3 regions of the Rhizobium sp. NZLR1 genome follow, and region 3 is predicted to be linked to each of the others. Evidence: riboswitches for the same ligand, from Rfam matches in the RefSeq annotation. Region 3 holds a riboswitch; each other region holds the start of a gene.
What was found. A riboswitch is a leader RNA that binds a small molecule or an ion and turns the genes downstream of it on or off. The one in region 3 is predicted to bind cobalamin.
Positions count from the first base shown of each region.

Region 1 (6,330 bases), 1.2 Mb from region 3:
CTCCTCGTTCAATTCAGCCATCGCCGCCTGCCCCTCGCGGATCGCCTGCAGCAGATCGAGGCAGGCCGCCTCCTTGGCGAGAGGGAAGATCGCCAGCAATCCGTCTCCCATGAACTTCAGAATCTCGCCGCCATACCGTTCGACCGGGTCCGAGATCGCATCGAAATAATCGTTCAGCAGATGGATGACGTCATCACGCGGCCAGAGATCGGAGATCGCCGTAAAATCGCGCAGATCGCAGATCATGATCGCCGCGCCGACGGTGGCGCCACTGCCGCGCGTCGTCACGCCCGACAGGATCTGCTCGCTCGCATGCGGCCCCACATAGGTCTGCAGCAGCGTGCGCGCCATGATGTTCTTCAGCCTGATTTCACTGACAAGCGTCAGCGCCGGCAAGAGATCGCGCAGGAAATCGACGTGCTTACTCGCAAAACCGCCCGCCCGGCTGGTGGAAAACGTCACGACGTGCCGTTTGCCGAAAGTATGCTCGAGCGGCCAGGCGATATATTCGGTAAGGCCATCGTCATGCAGTTCCTGATAGAATGAATCGCCGTCGGTTATGCTTTCCAGCTGCCTGCGAACCTCCTCGGTACCCTGGTGGATCGCGTTGATGGGACTCGTCAGGAACTCCGGCGTGTTTTCGACGCCATAGGCGAATGTATCGATCTTCGCCTCCGCCAGTCCCTCCTTCCAGAGAATGCGGGCACCGATCCATTGCGGGTGGTTCACCCTGAAATGCAGCGTCGCCCGCGCCACCGGCACCCCAGCCGCCAGCAGCTTCCCGCACATCTGCACCAGGATATTGTCGATGAAGCGCTCCGCGCGCGTCTCGTTCACCAGCCAGTCGAGAATCCGTCTCCTGCGGATCGGCCAGACGCCTTCGTCCGCTTCGGCGGCAGTTCCGGCCTTGTTTGGAAAAGACGACATTAAAAACTCCGCTACGCCACATCATCGGCGAGGATCGACTTCATTTCCGCTGAATGTGGGCGATGGGGAAGCAAATGATAAGGGCCCGACTGCGATAAAGCCTCAGAAATCCCAGTCCTCGTCCTCGGTCGCGACAGCCTTGCCAATCACATAGGAGGAACCGGAGCCGGAGAAGAAGTCGTGGTTCTCGTCGGCATTCGGCGAAAGCGCCGAGAGGATCGCCGGATTGACCTTGCAGGCCTCGGCCGGGAAAAGCGCCTCGTAGCCGAGGTTCATCAGCGCCTTGTTGGCATTGTAATGCAGGAATTTCTTGACGTCCTCGGTCAGCCCGACTCCGTCATAGAGCGCTTCGGTATATCGAGCCTCGTTGTCGTAGAGTTCGAGCAGCAGGTCGAAGACGAAATCTTTGATCTCTTGCCGCCTCTCCTCGCTGAGCCGCTCCAGCCCGCGCTGGAACTTGTAGCCGATATAATAACCGTGCACCGCTTCGTCACGGATGATCAGCCGGATCATGTCGGCCGTGTTGGTGAGCTTGGCGCGGCTTGACCAGTACATCGGCAGGTAGAAGCCGGAGTAGAACAGAAAGCTTTCGAGGAAGACGCTGGCGACCTTCTTTTTCAACGGGTCGCCGGAGCGATACTGCTCCATGATCAGCGCCGATTTCCGTTGCAGAAATTCGTTTTCCTCCGACCAGCGATAGGCATCGTCGACATCGGGCGTCGAGCACAGCGTCGAAAAGATCGAGGAATAGGAGCGCGCATGCACCGCCTCCATGAACGAGACGTTGGAAAGCACCGCCTCCTCATGCGGCGTTGCCGCATCCTCCATTAGCCTGATGGAGCCGACGCCGTTCTGGATGGTGTCGAGCAGCGTCAGCCCGGTGAAGACCCGGATAGTGAGCTGCTGCTCGGCCGGCGTCAGCGTCGCCCAGGATGGAATGTCGTTGGAAAGCGGCACTTTCTCCGGCAGCCAGAAATTGCCGGTCAACCGGTTCCAGACTTCGAGATCCTTGTCGTCCTCGACCCGGTTCCAGTTGATGGCGCGCACGCGGGACGCCGGTTTGATTTGCATGTTCATGAAGTTTCCCGGTCGGTTAGAGCGTGCAGGAGACACAGCCCTGCACCTCGGTGCCGGACAGCGCCATCTGGCGAAGGCGGATGTAGTAGATCGTCTTGATGCCCTTCTTCCAGGCATGGATCTGCGCCTTGTTGATGTCGCGGGTCGTTGCCGTGTCGCGGAAGAATAAGGTCAGCGACAGGCCTTGATCGACATGCTGGGTCGCCGCCGCATAGGTGTCGACGATCTTCTCCGGCCCGATCTCATAGGCGTCCTGATAATAATCGAGATTGTCGTTGGTCATGAACGGCGCCGGATAATAGACGCGGCCGATCTTGCCTTCCTTGCGGATTTCGATCTTCGAGACGATCGGATGGATCGAAGAGGTCGAGTGGTTGATGTAGGAGATCGACCCTGTCGGCGGTACTGCCTGCAGATTCTGGTTATAGAGACCGGAAGTCATCACCGCCTTCTTGAGAGCCGCCCAGTCCTCCTGCGTCGGAATATCGATGCCGGCAGTTTCGAACAGCGTCCTAACTTTCTCCGTCGCTGGCTTCCATTCCTGGCTCGTATATTTGTCGAAATATTCGCCGGAGGCATATTTCGAATTTTCGAAGCTCTTGAAGCTCGTGCCGCGTTCGACCGCGAGGAGGTTCGAGGCGCGGATTGCGTGGTAGGTCACCGTATAGAAATAGATATTGGTGAAATCGACGCCTTCCTCTGAGCCGTAAAAGATGCGTTCGCGGGCGAGATAACCGTGCAGGTTCATCTGCCCGAGGCCGATCGCATGGCTCTCGTCATTGCCCTTTTCGATCGAGGGAACCGAGGAGATATGGCTCATGTCGGACACGGCCGTCAGCGCCCGGATCGAGGTCTCGATCGTCTTGCCGAAATTGGCGGAATCCATCGCCGCGGCGATGTTCAGCGAGCCGAGATTGCAGGAAATATCCTTGCCGAGATGCTTGTAGGAGAGGTCGTCATTGTAGTCGCTCGCCTCGCTCACCTGCAGAATCTCCGAGCAGAGATTGCTCATCGAAATGCGCCCGGCGATCGGGTTCGCCCGGTTCACCGTGTCCTCGAACATGAGGTAGGGATAACCGCTCTCGAACTGGATTTCGGCGATCACCTGAAAGAATTCGCGCGCCTTGATCTTCTTCTTGGCGATGCGGGCGTCTGCCACCATCTCCCGGTAGTTTTCCGTCACCGAAATCTCGGTGAAGGGCACGCCATAGACGCGCTCGACGTCATAGGGCGAGAACAGGTACATGTCCTCGTTATTCCTCGCGAGTTCGAAGGTGATGTCAGGCACGACGACGCCGAGCGACAGCGTCTTGATGCGGATCTTCTCGTCGGCATTTTCGCGCTTGGTGTCGAGAAAACGCATGATATCGGGGTGATGGGCGTTGAGATAGACCGCGCCCGCGCCCTGGCGCGCGCCCAGTTGATTGGCATAGGAGAAGCTGTCTTCGAGCAGCTTCATCACCGGAATGATGCCCGACGACTGGTTTTCGATCTGTTTGATCGGCGCGCCGGCCTCGCGGATGTTCGTCAAGGACAGCGCCACGCCGCCGCCGCGCTTCGACAGCTGCAGCGCCGAATTGATCGACCGGCCGATCGATTCCATATTGTCCTCGACGCGCAGCAGGAAGCAGGAGACGAGCTCGCCGCGCTGTTTCTTGCCGGCATTAAGGAAGGTCGGCGTCGCCGGCTGGAAACGGCCGGAAATGATCTCCTCGACCACGTCGCGGGCAAGTGCCTCGTGCCCACGCGCCAAGGCCAGCGCCACCATGCAGATACGATCTTCGTAGCGTTCGAGATAACGCTTTCCGTCGAAGGTCTTCAGCGTATAGCTGGTGTAATATTTGAAGGCGCCGAGGAAGGTCGGAAAGCGGAACTTCTTGGCATAGGCCTGGTCGAACAGGTCACGCACGAAATTGAAGGAATACTGGTCGAGAACCTCCTGCTCATAATAACCCTCGGTCACGAGGTAATCGAGCTTTTCCCGGAGATTGTGAAAGAACACCGTGTTCTGGTTCACATGCTGCAAAAAATACTGCTTCGCCGCCATGCGGTCCTTGTCGAGCTGGATCCTCCCCTCGTCGTCATAGAGGTTCAACATCGCGTTCAGCGCGTGGTAGTCGAGCGCTTCCGCCGCTTTCAAAGGGCGTTCGCCGGCGGGATGAGCAAAAGTGTTATGCGGTTTTGCGCCCGCATCCCGCGTCAGAGTTGTTCCCGTGTCCAAAATCGTTCCATTCCGTGTTTAACGTTGGCGACATCCGCTTCGGTGCCCAGCAGCTCGAACCTATAGAGGTACGGCACTTGGCATTTCTGTGAGATCACGTCGCCGGCGAGCCCATATGTCTCGCCGAAATTGCTGTTGCCCGCAGCGATCACGCCGCGGATGTGTCCTCGGCTCTCCGCATCGTTGAGGAAACGGATAACCTGCTTGGGAACGGCCCCCTTGCCCCCGTCGCCACTGTAGGTCGGCACAACAAGCACAAAGGGTTCACGGATACGGAATGCGTCTGCGGCACCTGTTGGAATGCGCGCCGCGCACATTCCAAGCTTGGCGACGAACCGATGGGTATTCTCGGACCGGCTGGAATAATAGACGATCAGCCCCATCGTTCGGCCTCGATCAGGAGAGCGCGCTGATCATGTCGGGACGGAAGCCGGCCCAATGCTGCTCGCCGGCGATGACGACGGGCGCCTGCATGTAGCCAAGGCTGCGGACGCGATCGAGCGCTTCGGCATCCTCGGAGATATCGACGATGTCATAAGCGACGCCCAGGCGGTCGAGGGCGCGGTAAGTGGCGGTACATTGGACGCAGGCCGGTTTGCTGTAGACGGTAATGGTCATGATATTCCTCGTGACGACGCGATTGGGACGCAGGGCATCGATCGGAAATCTCGCGATATCCGTCGAAACATTCTCTGATGGTTTGAACGATGCGGCCTGTTCAGCCGCCGGGCGTGATCCGCCCTCTGCTTAGCGCGGGTTGCGGCCTGAACTGAGATACTGACATGACTTCACCCCGAAGTGGCTCATGCGGAGGATCGAGCGGCCTTGCGAAACGCGACGCGGCTATCATCCGCAGCCATGCAACGCGACCTTCCGGACTCCCCGCCCGTGGACGTTTTGTTCGAGGCAGGTCTCCTGGCTCACGGGTCAAAGCATCCTGCCCAGCCTTCCCGGAGCATTATGCTCCAGTGGCCTGAAATCGGACAGTTGCTCGCCGCTTACAGTTGCGGGGGCAGCTCCGGCATAGCCGCGCCATAATGGCGCAACGCACCGTATTCCCGTCTTAGCCTGCGATTCTCACGAATCGAAGGAACCTCGAACACTAGATATGGTACGCGAATCCAAATTCGCGTCAATGGATGGTTTGTGCATTGCGTTACGGCAGGTTTGAAATCACTGCATTCCTGTGAAAAACAGGGATAACGAAAGCTTAAGGAAAACAGGCGGTGGACAAGGCTCGAACGAAGAGAGCCGGTCTATGGCCGCTCTCAGTTTGATGACAAACCTCCCTCTCCGCCTCATCCTCGGCCTTGTGCCGCGGATCTACTGCCTATCGACCGGAGGCAGATGCCCGGGACAAGCCCGAGCATGACGAAAGAGGGGTTGGCGTCCGTTGTCAGCGGTCTACGGTGACGAGCGCCGCAAGGACGTTATCGGATGTTTACATCCTTACTCGAAGCAATCGCAGCGCGTTGATCGTCACCAGCACCGTGGCGCCGGTATCGGCGAGGATCGCCGGCCAGAGGCCGGTGATGCCGGCAATCGTCGTCACCAGGAACACCGCTTTCAGGCCGAGCGCGATGGTAATATTCTGCAGGATATTGCGCATCGTGCGTTTGGACAATTCGATCATCCTTGCCACGTCGCCGACGCGCCCGTGCAGCACGGCGGCATCCGCGGTCTCCAGCGCCACGTCGGTGCCGCCGCCCATGGCAATGCCGATATCGGCTGCGGCCAGCGCCGGCGCGTCGTTGATGCCGTCGCCGACCTTGGCGACGACGAAGCCCTCGCGCTTCAATTCGACGACGACCCGCTGCTTGTCCTCAGGCATCATCTCGCCGCGCCAGTCGATGCCGAGCATGCCGGCAACGGCTGCCGCCGTCCGCTTGTTGTCGCCTGTCAGCATCATCGCCTTGACGCCGGCTGATTTGAGCGTGGCAAGCCCGGCCTGCGCGTCCTCGCGCGGTTCGTCGCGCATGGCGATCAGCCCGGCCGCAACATTGTTGACCAGCAGCACCGAGACGCTCTTGCCCTCGTCGTTCAGGTCAGTGATGCGTGCCTCCTGTTCAGCACCGAGTGCGCCGCGTTCGCGGGCAGCGGGCGGC
Region 1 is NZ_CP071632.1:4,057,273-4,063,602, forward strand. It holds gene J3O30_RS19955 (adenylate/guanylate cyclase domain-containing protein) at 1-927, opposite strand, end outside; gene nrdF (class 1b ribonucleoside-diphosphate reductase subunit beta) at 1,030-2,004, opposite strand; gene nrdE (class 1b ribonucleoside-diphosphate reductase subunit alpha) at 2,021-4,225, opposite strand; gene nrdI (class Ib ribonucleoside-diphosphate reductase assembly flavoprotein NrdI) at 4,204-4,608, opposite strand; gene nrdH (glutaredoxin-like protein NrdH) at 4,622-4,843, opposite strand; cobalamin riboswitch at 5,113-5,338, opposite strand; gene J3O30_RS19980 (heavy metal translocating P-type ATPase) at 5,667-6,330, opposite strand, start outside.
Region 1: another riboswitch for cobalamin. It lies ahead of nrdH (glutaredoxin-like protein NrdH); the one in region 3 lies ahead of J3O30_RS14180 (ABC transporter substrate-binding protein).

Region 2 (6,330 bases), 290 kb from region 3:
GCCGTTGATGCCGAGGAAGATCGCCGCCAGCAAGGTGGTGATCGATATCACGGTGCGGAAGCCGAAGGCATTGAAGGTGCGTGAAGCGGCGAATTTCGAGCCCATGGAGCCGAGCGCGCTGACGAAAGTGACCGAGCCTGATTGCAGCGGCGTCAGGCCGAAGCCGAGCTGCAGCATCAGCGGCATCAGGAAAGGCAGAGCGCCGAGCCCCATGCGGAAATTCGAGGCGCCGAGGATCGCTGCTCGGAACATCGGGTAGCGGAACATCTTCGGATCGAGAAGCGGATAGGGCGCGCGGCGGGCATGGAGGAGATAGAGGAGGCCGGCAAGAATGCCAATGGCCACCGTGACATACCCGTAGATCACGGGCACGGCAGGCAGGCTGATCACCGACAGGCCGAAGACGAAGCCGGAAAAGCCGATGCCGCAGAGGAAGAAGCCCGGAAAATCCATCGGCCGCGGGCTGCGCCGCCCGACCGCCGGCAGGAAACGCGTGACGAGGATGATGCCGAGCACGCCGATCGGCACGTTGATCCAGAAGATCCAGTGCCAGCTGAGATAGGTGGTGAGGAAACCGCCGATCGGCGGGCCCATCATCGGGCCGATCAGCGCGGGAATGGTCAGCCAGGCCATGGCATCGACGAGTTCGTGGCGCGGCGTTCCCCTGACCAGCAGCAGGCGGCTGACCGGCGTCATCATCGAGCCGCCGGCGCCCTGGATCAGCCGCGCGACGACGAAGGCCGCGATCGAGTTTGAAAAGGCGCAGGCGACCGAGCCGATCATGAAAACGAAGATCGCCAAACGGAAGATGTTACGCGCGCCGAACCGATCCGACATCCAGCCGCTGATCGGGATGAAGATCGCCAGCGCCACGAGATAGCTGGTGACGGCGAGCTTCAGCGCAATCGGCGAGGTGCCGATATCGGCCGCGATAGCCGGCAGGCTGGTGGCTATGACGGTCGAATCCATCTGTTCCATGAACAGGGCGACCGCAAGGATCATCGGGGTGAGGCGGGGCACGGGCAACCGGGATGCTGGTGTGGATTGTTCAGCCATACGCCTTCGCCAGCGGCTAGGATATAGAAACAATCGACGCTGCGGCCTGCCGAGCCGCTTCAAACCGACGCGGGTGATCAAATCAGATGAGTGTCCGTTTCTTGCTGTTTAGGAGAGGGTTGAGGTCGGATCGAGACTTGGTCATCTCCCTCTTCTCCCCGGCGGGGAGAAGGTGGCCCGCAGGGTCGGATGAGCGACTATCTGGGCTGTCAAGTTGCATGTTCGAATTCTCTTCGCGCATCTCGTGCTTTTGCATTGAGAATGACCAGGAGTTTTCGGGCGAGCGCGATGCGGATGACCATTTTCGGTTTGCCCTGGCTTTGCAACCTTTGCTGGAATGCCGCCAGATGCGGATTGTGTCGGGCTGCGATGGCGCCAACCAGGAACAGAATGGCGCGTGGTCCGGAGCGCCCGCCGCGCACCGGCCGATGTCCGCTGCGTTTGCCGCTGTCGTTGGCAATCGGCGCAAGGCCGGCCAGCTTGGCGATCGCCTTGTTGGAGATCCGGCCGATCTCAGGCAATTCGGCCATCAGCCGGGCAACGGTACGGTTGGCCACGCCCTTGATCGAGCGAAAGGCCTGGTTGAGGCAGGCCCAGAGCGGATCGTCATCGATCATCGAGGCAATCTCGCCTTCGAGGGTGCGGCTCTGGCGCACCAGAAGCGCGATCACCTCGTTGAGGCTTGCCACGCTCTGATGATCGCGGGCCGCACTGCGGCGCTGCCTCTGGACGGTCAGGTCACTCGTGACCTGGGACAGCCGCGCCATCAGCGCCGACAGCCGCATCTGCGCGGCTTTCGGCGGCGGCAGGGCAGCCAGCCGCTTGGTTTCGGCATAATGGGCGATCATCGCCGCATCGATGCGGTCGGTCTTTTCCAGAAAGCCCATGGCTTCGGCAAACCGGCGCACATGGCGCGGATTAGCCAAGGCGCAGGCGATCCCCATCTCCCACAACAACAGGAAGGCCGTCCGCTCGTAACCGCCGGAAGCCTCCATGACGACGAGCTCGACATTCTCGGCCCGGCAAAGATCGGCCAGCGCGCCGATGCCGGTGGCGTCATTGCTGAAACGCTCAAACGTCCCGGACGGGCGGATAGACGCATCCAGCCAGTCCTTCGAAACATCCACTCCACATATAACTCTGTTCACGGTAACCTGCCTTGTGCGTGCGATTGGAACCAAGCGACTATTCGGTCGTACGTGACGATGACGAAGATCCCAGGCTCATCCACGGTTGTAACCAGAGGGGGAACGGGCGACTTCGTCACGCCTCTGGCCGGGTGGCCACCCGGCCAGAGGCTCAATCGCTTCCATCGCACAAAATCTCTAACGTGCAGATACAAGGGGGTGAGCGGCGAAGTCGCGAATGCGGTGAGCGCGAGCGAAGGGCAATGAATGGTGTGCCGTGCGGCCCCCTCATCCGACCCTTCGGGCCACCTTCTCCCCGCTGGGGAGAAGGGGACTCCCGGCTTGCAGCAGCACTGCTTTCCTGAAATAGATGCGCCGTCAGGTGCCCGCCGGCCAGGCGGGAGAATCGGGAATCCGGTGCAAGACCGGAACGTGCCCAACGCTGTAAGGCTGACGTCTGCCGCTAATCATGCCACTGGCTTTGCCGGGAAGGCTGCGGCAGACGGATGACGCCAAGTCAGAAGACCGGCCTGGCAAGATAGACCCAACCCGCGCGGACGGCGGGCGGTTGCGTTGTTGGGGATTTGACGATGCGACCCTTTGATGAGGATGCCCTTTCTGCGGCGTCCGGTTTTTCCTTGGCCGAACGCGAGGCCGTCTATCATGCGATCTTGACGCGGCGCGACGTTCGCAGCCAGTTCCTGCCTGACCCCTTGCCGGACGACGTCGTGGAACGGCTGCTGACGGCCGCTCATCACGCACCCTCCGTCGGCTTCATGCAGCCGTGGAATTTCATTCTGGTGAAAAGTCCAACGGTGCGCGCGCGCGTCCGCGATGCCTTTGCCAAGGCGAACGAAGAGGCGGCATTGATGTTTGAGGGCGAACGGCAGCAGGCCTACCGCTCCCTCAAGCTCGAAGGCATCGCAGAGGCGCCGCTCGGCATCTGCGTGACCTGCGATCCCACGCGCAGCGGCAGCGTGGTGCTGGGGAGGACGCACAATCCGCGGATGGATAGCTATTCCACCGTCTGCGCCATCCAGAATCTCTGGCTTGCGGCGCGCGCCGAAGGGATCGGTATCGGCTGGGTTAGCATCTTTCACGAAGGCGACCTGAAAACGATTCTCGGCATACCCGAGCATATCGAGGTGGTCGCCTGGCTCTGCGCCGGTTTTGTCGATCGGCTCTATGATCAGCCGGAACTCTCCGTCAAAGGTTGGCGGCAGCGGCTGCCGCTCGAGGAACTCGTCTTCCACGACGGCTGGGGGCGGACCGAGCCGTAGCCAATTACTGCTGCTGCTGGGGTTGGGGGCCAGGTGCGGCAGGATTGGCGAGATCGATCGAGCCCTGGTCACCGGCAAGGAACTGCGGGCCGACCTGGCGGACCTTGTTCTGCGTTGGGTCGTACGGACGCTCCGGCACGGATGGCTGCGGCGCGGCAGCCGCACCATCCTTCACCGGCGGATTGGTGTGGATGGTGGTGATCGAGCCTTGTTGCGGCGGCTGGCTTACCGCCTGCTTGCCGCGCATCTCGTCATAATAGGCGGTGAGATTGCAGGCGCAGGAGGTCTTTTCGCCGGGCGTGCGGTTCTTGTAGGCAAAAGCGTTTTTCATGGCGCTGTAGGGTGTGCCGGTCGCGACCGAGATCATGTTCGAGGCTTCGGTGCTCGTCACCTCGCGATAGAACAGTTGGGTTTCGATCCCCGGGCACATCTTGGCGCAGGTCTGGGCATCGCGGCCGAAATCGACCGAAGTGGCGTTCGAGCTGATCGGGAAGAAACCGCCATCGCAGCTGCGCACGCACATGGTGCTGACCGGCGACAGCATCTCGGCTCGCGGCAGGCCGTAGCGCGGGTCGGCCTCCTCACCACCGCCGAGCGGTATGAAGGTATCGGAGCGCATCGCCTGTTCCTCGACGCTCGGGGCAGGGTCGTTGGCGCTGCGCTCGTCAGGCGCATAGAAATTCTCGCTGTTGCAGCCATTGCTATCGAGCGCAGACATCAGCTCCCGCCGGGCGCCGTCATCGGCGCCGTTCCGGCCGGTCAGCTCGTTGCGGCGATCCTGGAGGTAACCGATATTGTCGATCATTCGGGCTTCGGAGTCCGAGAGCTCGGCGCAATAATCGGCATTCTGGCCGCCGATCACCACCATGCTGCCCGAGGTGCAGCCGTAACTGCGCAGGTCGTTGCGAACCTTGCGCAGCTCGAGGTTCTGCTCGGCCATGGCGCTGGAATATTGGCGGGCTTCCGGACCGTTGCCATTGCCGATCGATCGCGGCAGGTCGGCGAGACGGCCGCGCAGGTCCTCACAGACGGCACTAGTCTGCGCGGCGGCGGGCGCTGAGAAAGCGAGGAGGACGGCGAGAGACAGGTTTCGGCGTTTCACGGCGTCGTCCCGGAATGAGCAAACGGTCGGTGGGTCGAATGCGACGTCAACGGCCGCGCGTTTTCCCTTAACGGATTTCTCTTAATAAGCTCAGAGAAAATCCTACCGTATTTTCGTAATCTTATCCAGCAATCGCCTGGGACTCGGTTAAAATGACAGGCATTCCCGACGAGATCCGACCCTCAGCACCGACATCAGGCGTAGCGGAAACCCAACACGGCCTTCACGTCTTCGCGGACGGTTGTTTTGAGCCCGGTTCCGGGCATGGAGGCTGGTCGTTTGTCGCTTATCGCGATGCGGTGGAAATCGCGGCGGACTTAGGTGGCGTTGGAGATTCCAGCAATAATTCGATGGAATTGACCGCCGTTCTCAGGGCGGCCATGTGGATCAACAGCCAAACAACCGGCGAAGCTGCGACCATCTGGTCCGATTCCGTCTATGCCGTCAAAGGCTGTAACAGCCGGCGACATATCTGGAAGAACAATGGCTGGAAGAAAAGCAGCCCGAATGGACATGGCCGACGGCGAACGATCGATAATGCGGAACTCTGGAAAGCGATCGATCTTCAATTATCCCGGAACGCCCTGGTGACCATTGCCTGGTGCAAGGGTCATTCAGGGATTATCGGCAACGAACGCGCGGATGCGCTCGCGGGCAGAGGACGCCTGTCGATAGAGGGTGGTTGACAGGGCGTCGGGCCGGTCTCAAGCGCCTGTCGTTTGCTTGCCGGCAACCGGCTTAAGCCGGTTGCGATGCTTCGACGACGGCCAGCGCCGCCATGTTGACGACGCCGCGGGAGGTGACCGAGGGGGCAAGGATGTGGGCAGGCAGGGCGGTGCCGAGCAGGATCGGCCCGACATGCAGACCATCGGTCATCGACTTCACCACGCCAAGCGTGATGTTGGCGGCGTCGAGGTTCGGGAAGACCAGAAGGTTTGCCTCATCGTGCAGGGTCGTATCCGGCATGACGCGCTTGCGCAGCGCTTCGGTGATGGCGCTTTCGCCGTGCATCTCGCCGTCGACCTCGAGATCTGGGGCGGCCTCGCGCACAAGCTGCAGGGCGTTGCGCATCTTTGTGGCACTTTCGGATTCGCGCGAGCCGAAGTTGGAATGCGAAACGAGGGCAGCGCGCGGCGTGATGCCGAAACGGCGGATTTCCTCGGCCGCCAGCACCGTTGCCTCGGCGATTTCTTCGGCGTTCGGATTGAAGGTGACGTAGGTATCGGTGAAGAAGGTGGCGCCGCGCTGTGAGATCATCAGGCTGAGGGCCGAGAAATCACGAACATCCTTGCGCTTGCCGATGATCTGGCGGACGTCGCGCAGGTGCTTCTCGTAGCGGCCTTCCAGACCGCAGATCAGCGCATCGGCCTCGCCGCGCCTCAGCGCCAGTGCGCCGATGACGGTGGTGTTGGTGCGCACGATGGTGCGGGCGGCTTCGGGAATGACGCCGCGGCGGCCGACCAGCGAGAAATAGAGATCGACATATTCGCGGAAGCGCGGATCGTCTTCCGGATTGATGACCTCGAAATCCTGCAGCGGGCGGATACGCAGACCGTAGCGCTTCAGGCGGGTCTCGATGACCTGCGGGCGGCCGATCAGGATCGGTTCGGCGAGGCCTTCCTCGAGCAGCACCTGGGCGGCGCGCAACACGCGCTCGTCTTCGCCTTCGGAGAAGATGACACGCTTGCGTTCTGCTGCCTTGGCCGCGGTGAAGATCGGCTTCATGACGAAACCGGAGCGGAAGACGAAGCGGTTCAGCTGATCG
Region 2 is NZ_CP071632.1:2,541,198-2,547,527, reverse strand. It holds gene J3O30_RS12690 (MFS transporter) at 1-1,056, opposite strand, end outside; gene J3O30_RS12685 (IS110 family transposase) at 1,266-2,204, opposite strand; cobalamin riboswitch at 2,547-2,732, shown strand; gene bluB (5,6-dimethylbenzimidazole synthase) at 2,774-3,463, shown strand; gene J3O30_RS12675 (DUF2865 domain-containing protein) at 3,468-4,565, opposite strand; gene J3O30_RS12670 (ribonuclease H) at 4,718-5,251, shown strand; gene J3O30_RS12665 (NADP-dependent malic enzyme) at 5,304-6,330, opposite strand, start outside.
Region 2: another riboswitch for cobalamin. It lies ahead of bluB (5,6-dimethylbenzimidazole synthase); the one in region 3 lies ahead of J3O30_RS14180 (ABC transporter substrate-binding protein).

Region 3 (6,330 bases):
CGAAGCCTATGGCGGACATGGCATTCGCTGCGAGAGGCTGGCCGAACTCGACGATGCAATCCTGGAGATGATCGAGGTGGACATGCCTGTTCTGTTCGACTGCCGCGTCGCCGACAGTGCCCACTGGCATGGCACACCGTCAACTTAACCCAGCGGCACACCGATCAGCCCTCATCCTGAGGTGCGCAGGCCAAAGGCCGGAGCCTCGAAGGACGAGGGCGGGTGGCTCGGCGCTTAAGTCCACATCCACCGCCAGATGAACCGCCACTGGCCACCCTCGTCCTTCGAGGCCCCCACGGGGCTCCTCAGGATGAGGGTGGAGAGAGGGCGCGGCTTGTGTCACCGGAAGGTCCTGCGGTGTGCCAACGGCCAGACTCCGCCCGGCATTCATCCTCTGCATCGACCACTGAAAGCTGTCGTATCAAGCAGGTCGCCTTGCGCCGCCGGCCGTCATTGCTGCGTCAATGCGATCTCGCTCATTAGCTCCACAGGCGGAAATCGGACACAGTCTGCGGCATCGAAATTCACCGCGAACTGCATCCGGTTTTCGTTCGCCCAGTTGATCGCGATCTCTGATTTTGCCTTCGGCACTTTTGCGGCGACGGTGCAGTGAGGTACCCAGTTGCCGGGCCTATAGTGCTCGTGACAGCATGCGGGATCGATCTCTTGGTGCAGTGCCGCGTGCAACTGGAAAAGCGCGTCGTCCGCAATCGGACGCGCCCATAAGACGATGAACTCGTTCTCGAAATAACTGGCACCCGAAAAGTTCACGGTCACGGTCGAACGCGTGCGGAAAACACGCTCGAACGCCTCGGCCAACCGATCGGAAGCAAGCTCTTGATAGACGGCGAGGGTGAGGTGGCGAGGATAGTTCAAAGCCCGCATCGAAGCGATCTCTTCGAATACAGCGGCTTCCTCCCAGAGTTTGAAAACCGGCGACGCGGTCTCGTTCAGACATTTGAGGCTGACCCCGTAAGACATGCGCGAGCGTTATCAGTCCATCCCGGCTGAACCATAGCTTTACATCGTTGCCGATGTCGAGCAGCCGCCGGCATTGCAGGATATCGGGCGGCTTTGTCTGTTTTTCCGCCGCGGGGATTCGACTATCATGGGATGCTTGAACGAGGCGCAGCAGGGGTGACGACGCGGCCGTTGGCAAAAGCTTGCCGAGGGAGGTAGAAATGTCGAGTTTCAGGAGCGCCGTGGTTTCTTTGCCCGGTAAGGAGCGGTTGGCGAGAACGCCCTTCGGCGCGAGGATCGTCATCCATGCCACGGCCAAGGAGACCGGCGGCGCGTTCGGGATGTGGGAAACCTTCACCCCGCCGGGTCATGGTCCGGCCCCGCACACGCATACGCGGGAGACGGAAGTCTTTCGAGTCATCCATGGGCTCTACCAATTTCAATGCGGCGACGAGGAGTTCGATGCGCCTGCGGGAAGCGTCGTCGTTCTGCCGCCGCATGTACAGCACAGCTGGCGAAACATAAGCGACGAACCCGGTCAGATGTTCGGCATGGTGACGCCGGGCGGATGTGAGCAATTGTTCATCGATATCGACGCCTTCGGTGCTGATACGCCCGCGAAAATCGCGGTGATCGAAGCGCGATTGGGGATCATCAACGACATGACGCTGGCGCTCGGATTGAAGAGCCCATGATGGCGCTGATCGACCATCGCGGCCTTGCGTAAGATTGACAACGGAGCTTATGGGGGCGGCGTCCTCCAACGCTGCTCATCCTTGAGGTGCGGAGCCCGCAGGGCGGAGCCTCGAAGGACACGCGGCGGCACTGCTCCGCATCAATATTGCCGCCGCGCCGAGCGCCCGCCTCGTCCTTCGAGGCTCCTTCGGGGCACCTCAGGATGAGGCTCTCTTGGGGGGCGCCGGGGCTGGCGGAAAAGGGCAGGATGCGGAAGCTTTGCCGACCAGGTGAATGCTATCGGCTCGATGTCTGACGCCCACTCTCGCTCTATTCCCGCGCCATCGCCCGCCAGGCGACCGGCGGGATGGCGAAGGCGCGGGAGAAGGCGCGGTTGAAGGCGGCTTCGATGGCGTAGCCGGCATCATTCAGGTTTGCGGACTTGCCGCAGGCGCGGGGAGAGCCAAACGCCTATTCTTGCGCTCGGCAATATACTTGTGAGATTGTATCGATATACATGCGATACTGCATGATGCAGGTAGCATGGGGGCTTCGATGACATCCGTGAGGGTCAATGAGCTGATATCGGTGACGGGACAGCCCGCTGCCGCGGGCTTTGCCGCTTTTGCGGCAAACGGCTTTGCCGGCGTCATCAATGCCCGGCCGGATGGCGAGGAGCCGGGGCAGCCTGGCAATGCCGCGGAAAAGGCTGCTGCTGCTGCCGCGGGGCTCGCCTACAGCTTCGTGCCGGTGAAAGGGGCCGAGATCACCGAGGCCGATATCCGCGCTTTCCAGATGGCGATGACGCAGGCGAAGGGGCCGGTCGTTGCTCATTGCAAGAGCGGCACACGGGCGCTGACGCTCTATGTGCTGGGAGAGGTGCTCGACGGGCGGATGCAGCCCGGAGAGGTCGAGGTCTTCGGCCAAAGACTCGGCTTCGATCTTGCCGGCGCACGCCGCTGGCTGGAAAAGCGGGCTGGGCAGGCGGCTGGTGTGAAGGCTTTCTTCGAGCCCCGCAGCTGCAGCGTGCAATATGTCGTTTCAGACCCGGTGACAAAACGCTGTGCCATCATCGACCCGGTGCTCGATTTCGACGAGATGTCGGGCGCGACGGGAACGGCGAATGCCGACGCCATCCTCGCTCATATTGACAGCGAGGGGCTGACGGTCGCGTGGATCCTCGACACGCATCCGCATGCCGATCATTTCTCCGCCGCGCATTACCTCAAGAGAAAGACCGGCGCGCCGACGGCGATCGGCGCCCATGTCACCGACGTCCAGGTGCTCTGGAAGGAGATCTACAACTTGCCGGCACTCGAAACCGACGGCTCGCAGTGGGACCGGCTGTTTGCCGATGGCGACACCTTCGAGATCGGTGGGCTTGAAGCCCGTGTGATGTTTTCGCCCGGCCATACGCTTGCTTCGGTGACCTATCTGATCGGCGATGCCGCCTTCGTGCACGACACCGTATTTACGCCGGATTCCGGCACGGCGCGCACGGATTTCCCCGGCGGCAGCGCCAGCGCCCTCTGGCACTCGATCCAGGTCATCCTGTCGCTGCCCGATGAGACCCGGCTCTTTTCCGGCCACGACTATCAGCCCGGCGGACGCCACGCGCGCTGGGAAAGCAAGGTGGCCGCCCAGAAAAACGGTAACCCGCATATATCAGGCATCGACGAGGCCGGCTTTGTGGCGCTGCGCCAGGCGCGCGACCGCACGCTGCCGAAGCCGAAACTGATGTTGCACGCGCTACAGGTGAATATTCGGGGAGGCAGATTGCCGGAGCCGGAGGGAAATGGGCGGCGGTATCTGAAGATACCGCTGGATGCGTTGTAGCAAGAAGTAGCGTGCGGCGTGCTTCGAGGTTTCGCCCTCTCGGGCTGCGCACATCAGCATCAGGGACGTTGGCGGATGCCGCGCTCACGACAGCGGGAACGGGAGAAAGCGGCGCCAACGCTCAAGAGAGCCTCATCCTGAGGAGGCGAGGATGCAGGTATTACACCGGCCAACAGGCCCCCTACGTTCCGTCTCTATTTTTCACCCGCACGAACCCAATCCTCCGCAATAGGCATTGACGTCTTGCGGGCAGGCGACGTAACTGGGGGCGACGGTTCCCTGAAGATGACTCCAAGGGGATTAATAGGGAACACGGTAAGGACGACCCAGCAGGGACCGAGACCGTGGCTGCCCCCGCAACTGTATGCGGATTGTCGATCATCTCAGGTGTGGCCAGCGACTGGCCATCTCTGAAGGGCTTATAGCCCTGCCACTGCGAGATATCGCGGGAAGGCGGATGAACCGACGGATATCCGCAAGCCAGGAGACCTGCCGTCAATCACGATCCAATCAACCGGGCGGGGATGCCCGGACAAGGAACAGACATGATTGACCTTCTGAACCTTCGCCGAATTTCGGCATGCATCCGTCTCGATTGGGCCTCCTGCGGTTAGCGCACGTATCACCGTGCCTTCGGCCGCGGGTGCGGCATAACCATGCTTTTTCTCTTCAATCGAGGTTTTTCATGCGCCAGATTCTCGCCACCATGACATTTGCCTTCGGGCTGATCGGCCTTGCGGCACCGAGCCTTGCCGCCACCCAATATCCTTTGACCATCACCAATTGCGGTCAGCAGGTGACGTTCCAGAAGGCGCCGTCGAAGATCGTTTCGATCGGCCAGGGCATGACTGAAATTCTCTTCTCGCTCGACCTTGCCGAGAAGATTGCTGGTACGGCCGTCTGGGTCGGTCCCGTCCTGCCGCAATATGCCGAGGCTAACAGCAAGATAAAGCGTCTCGCCGACAATGATCCGAGCTTCGAATCCGTTGTTGGGCGGGAGCCCGACCTGGTGGCGGCCGAGTTCGAATGGCATGTCGGCGCGCAGGGCTCCGTCGGCAAGCGGGAGCAGTTCCAGGATCTCGGGATCAATACCTATCTCGCGCCGGCCGATTGCGTCGCCAAGGTCAACACCGATGGCGGCGACGGTGTGCGCAAGGAGCTGTTCACGATGGAGCTGGTCTACCGTGAGATCGCCGAGCTCTCGGAGATCTTCGACGTGAAGGAGCGCGGCGATGCGCTGATTTCCAAGTTGAAGAAGCGCGAGGCGGATGCCGTCGCGTCGATATCAGGCGCATCGGGCAAGAACCTGCCCATCGTCTTCTGGTTCTCCAGCAAGCAAGTCAATGGCGATGCTTTCATCGCTGGCAAGAACAGCGCGCCTGCCTATATCCTGAAGGCGATCGGCGCCAGGAATGTCGTGACAACCGAAGAGGAATGGCCGCTGGTTGGCTGGGAAACCATTTCTCAGGCGAACCCGGCGGTTATCGTGTTGGCGACCATGGACCGGCGCCGCTACGCCGCCGACGATCCGAAGGTCAAGATCGATTTTCTCGAGAACGACCCGGTGACCAAGGAGCTTGACGCGGTCAAGAACGAGCACTTCGTGATGATGGACGCGCAATCGATGAACCCGACGATCCGTACGATCGACGGCATCGAGACCTTGGCGAACGGCATCAAGTCCTTCGGTCTCTCGCAGTGAAGGCAATGTCGGTCAGACAACACGGATGGTGGGCGCTTGGCGCGCTCACCATTTCTGCCTTTCTGCTTCTCGGGCTGATGATCAGTCTCGCTGTTTCGATCGGGGAGATCGCGATCCCGCTAGCGACCACGGCGGAGGCGGTGTCGAACCGGCTGTTCGGCACGGATTTCGAGCTCAGCCGCATCCACCAGGGCATCGTCTGGGATTATCGGCTGAGCCGGGCGCTGGTTGCGGCCAGCGCCGGCGCGTCGCTCTCGCTCTGTGGCGCCGTGCTGCAGGCGCTGCTGCGCAATCCGCTGGCCGAACCCTACGTGCTCGGCATCTCTGCCGGCGCCTCGACGGGAGCGGTCTGCGTGATGATCCTCGGCTTCGGCTACGGTGTTTTCGGCCTGTCGAGCGGCGCCTTCATCGGCGCGGTCATCGCCTTTCTGCTGATCGGCTTCCTTGCGACGGGTGCGGGGGGAACCGGCGAGCGCATCATCCTTTGCGGCGTCGCCGGCTCGCAGCTCTTCAATGCGCTGACCTCCTACATAGTGACGACATCGGCGAATGCCGAGCAGGCGCGCGGCATCCTGTTCTGGCTTCTGGGGTCGCTCAGCGGCGTGCGCTGGCCGGATGTCTATCTCTCGGTGCCGATCGCGCTTGCCGGCTTCGTCATCTGCATGGCCCATGTCAGGGCGCTCGACGCCTTCTCCTTCGGCACGGATGCGGCGGCCTCGCTCGGCATTGCCGTGCGCCGCGTCCAGATCCTGCTGTTCGGCCTGACGGCGGCGATGACGGCAAGCGTCGTCAGCGTGGTGGGCTCGATTGGCTTCGTCGGCCTCGTCATTCCGCATGCCGCCCGCTTTCTCGTCGGGCCGGGCCATCGGCGGCTGCTGCCGGCAACGGCGCTCGGCGGCGCAATCTACATGGTCGGCGCCGATATCGTCTCGCGCATCATCATCCCGCAGCAGGTCCTGCCGATCGGCGTCGTCACGGCGCTCTTCGGCGCGCCGGCCTTCGCCGTCATCCTCTATCGCGTCCGGAGGAGTGCATGAGCATTACCATCGATGCGGTGAGTTTCGCCGCCGGCGACACGGTCATCGTCAACGGCGTCAGCCTGACGGTGGCAAAGGGCAAGGTGCTCGGTCTGCTCGGGCCGAACGGCTCCGGCAAAT
Region 3 is NZ_CP071632.1:2,836,097-2,842,426, reverse strand. It holds gene ilvB (biosynthetic-type acetolactate synthase large subunit) at 1-148, shown strand, start outside; gene J3O30_RS14195 (2'-5' RNA ligase family protein) at 451-981, opposite strand; gene J3O30_RS14190 (cupin domain-containing protein) at 1,182-1,655, shown strand; gene blh (bifunctional sulfur transferase/dioxygenase Blh) at 2,191-3,471, shown strand; cobalamin riboswitch at 3,727-3,983, shown strand; gene J3O30_RS14180 (ABC transporter substrate-binding protein) at 4,157-5,173, shown strand; gene J3O30_RS14175 (iron ABC transporter permease) at 5,179-6,210, shown strand; gene J3O30_RS14170 (ABC transporter ATP-binding protein) at 6,207-6,330, shown strand, end outside.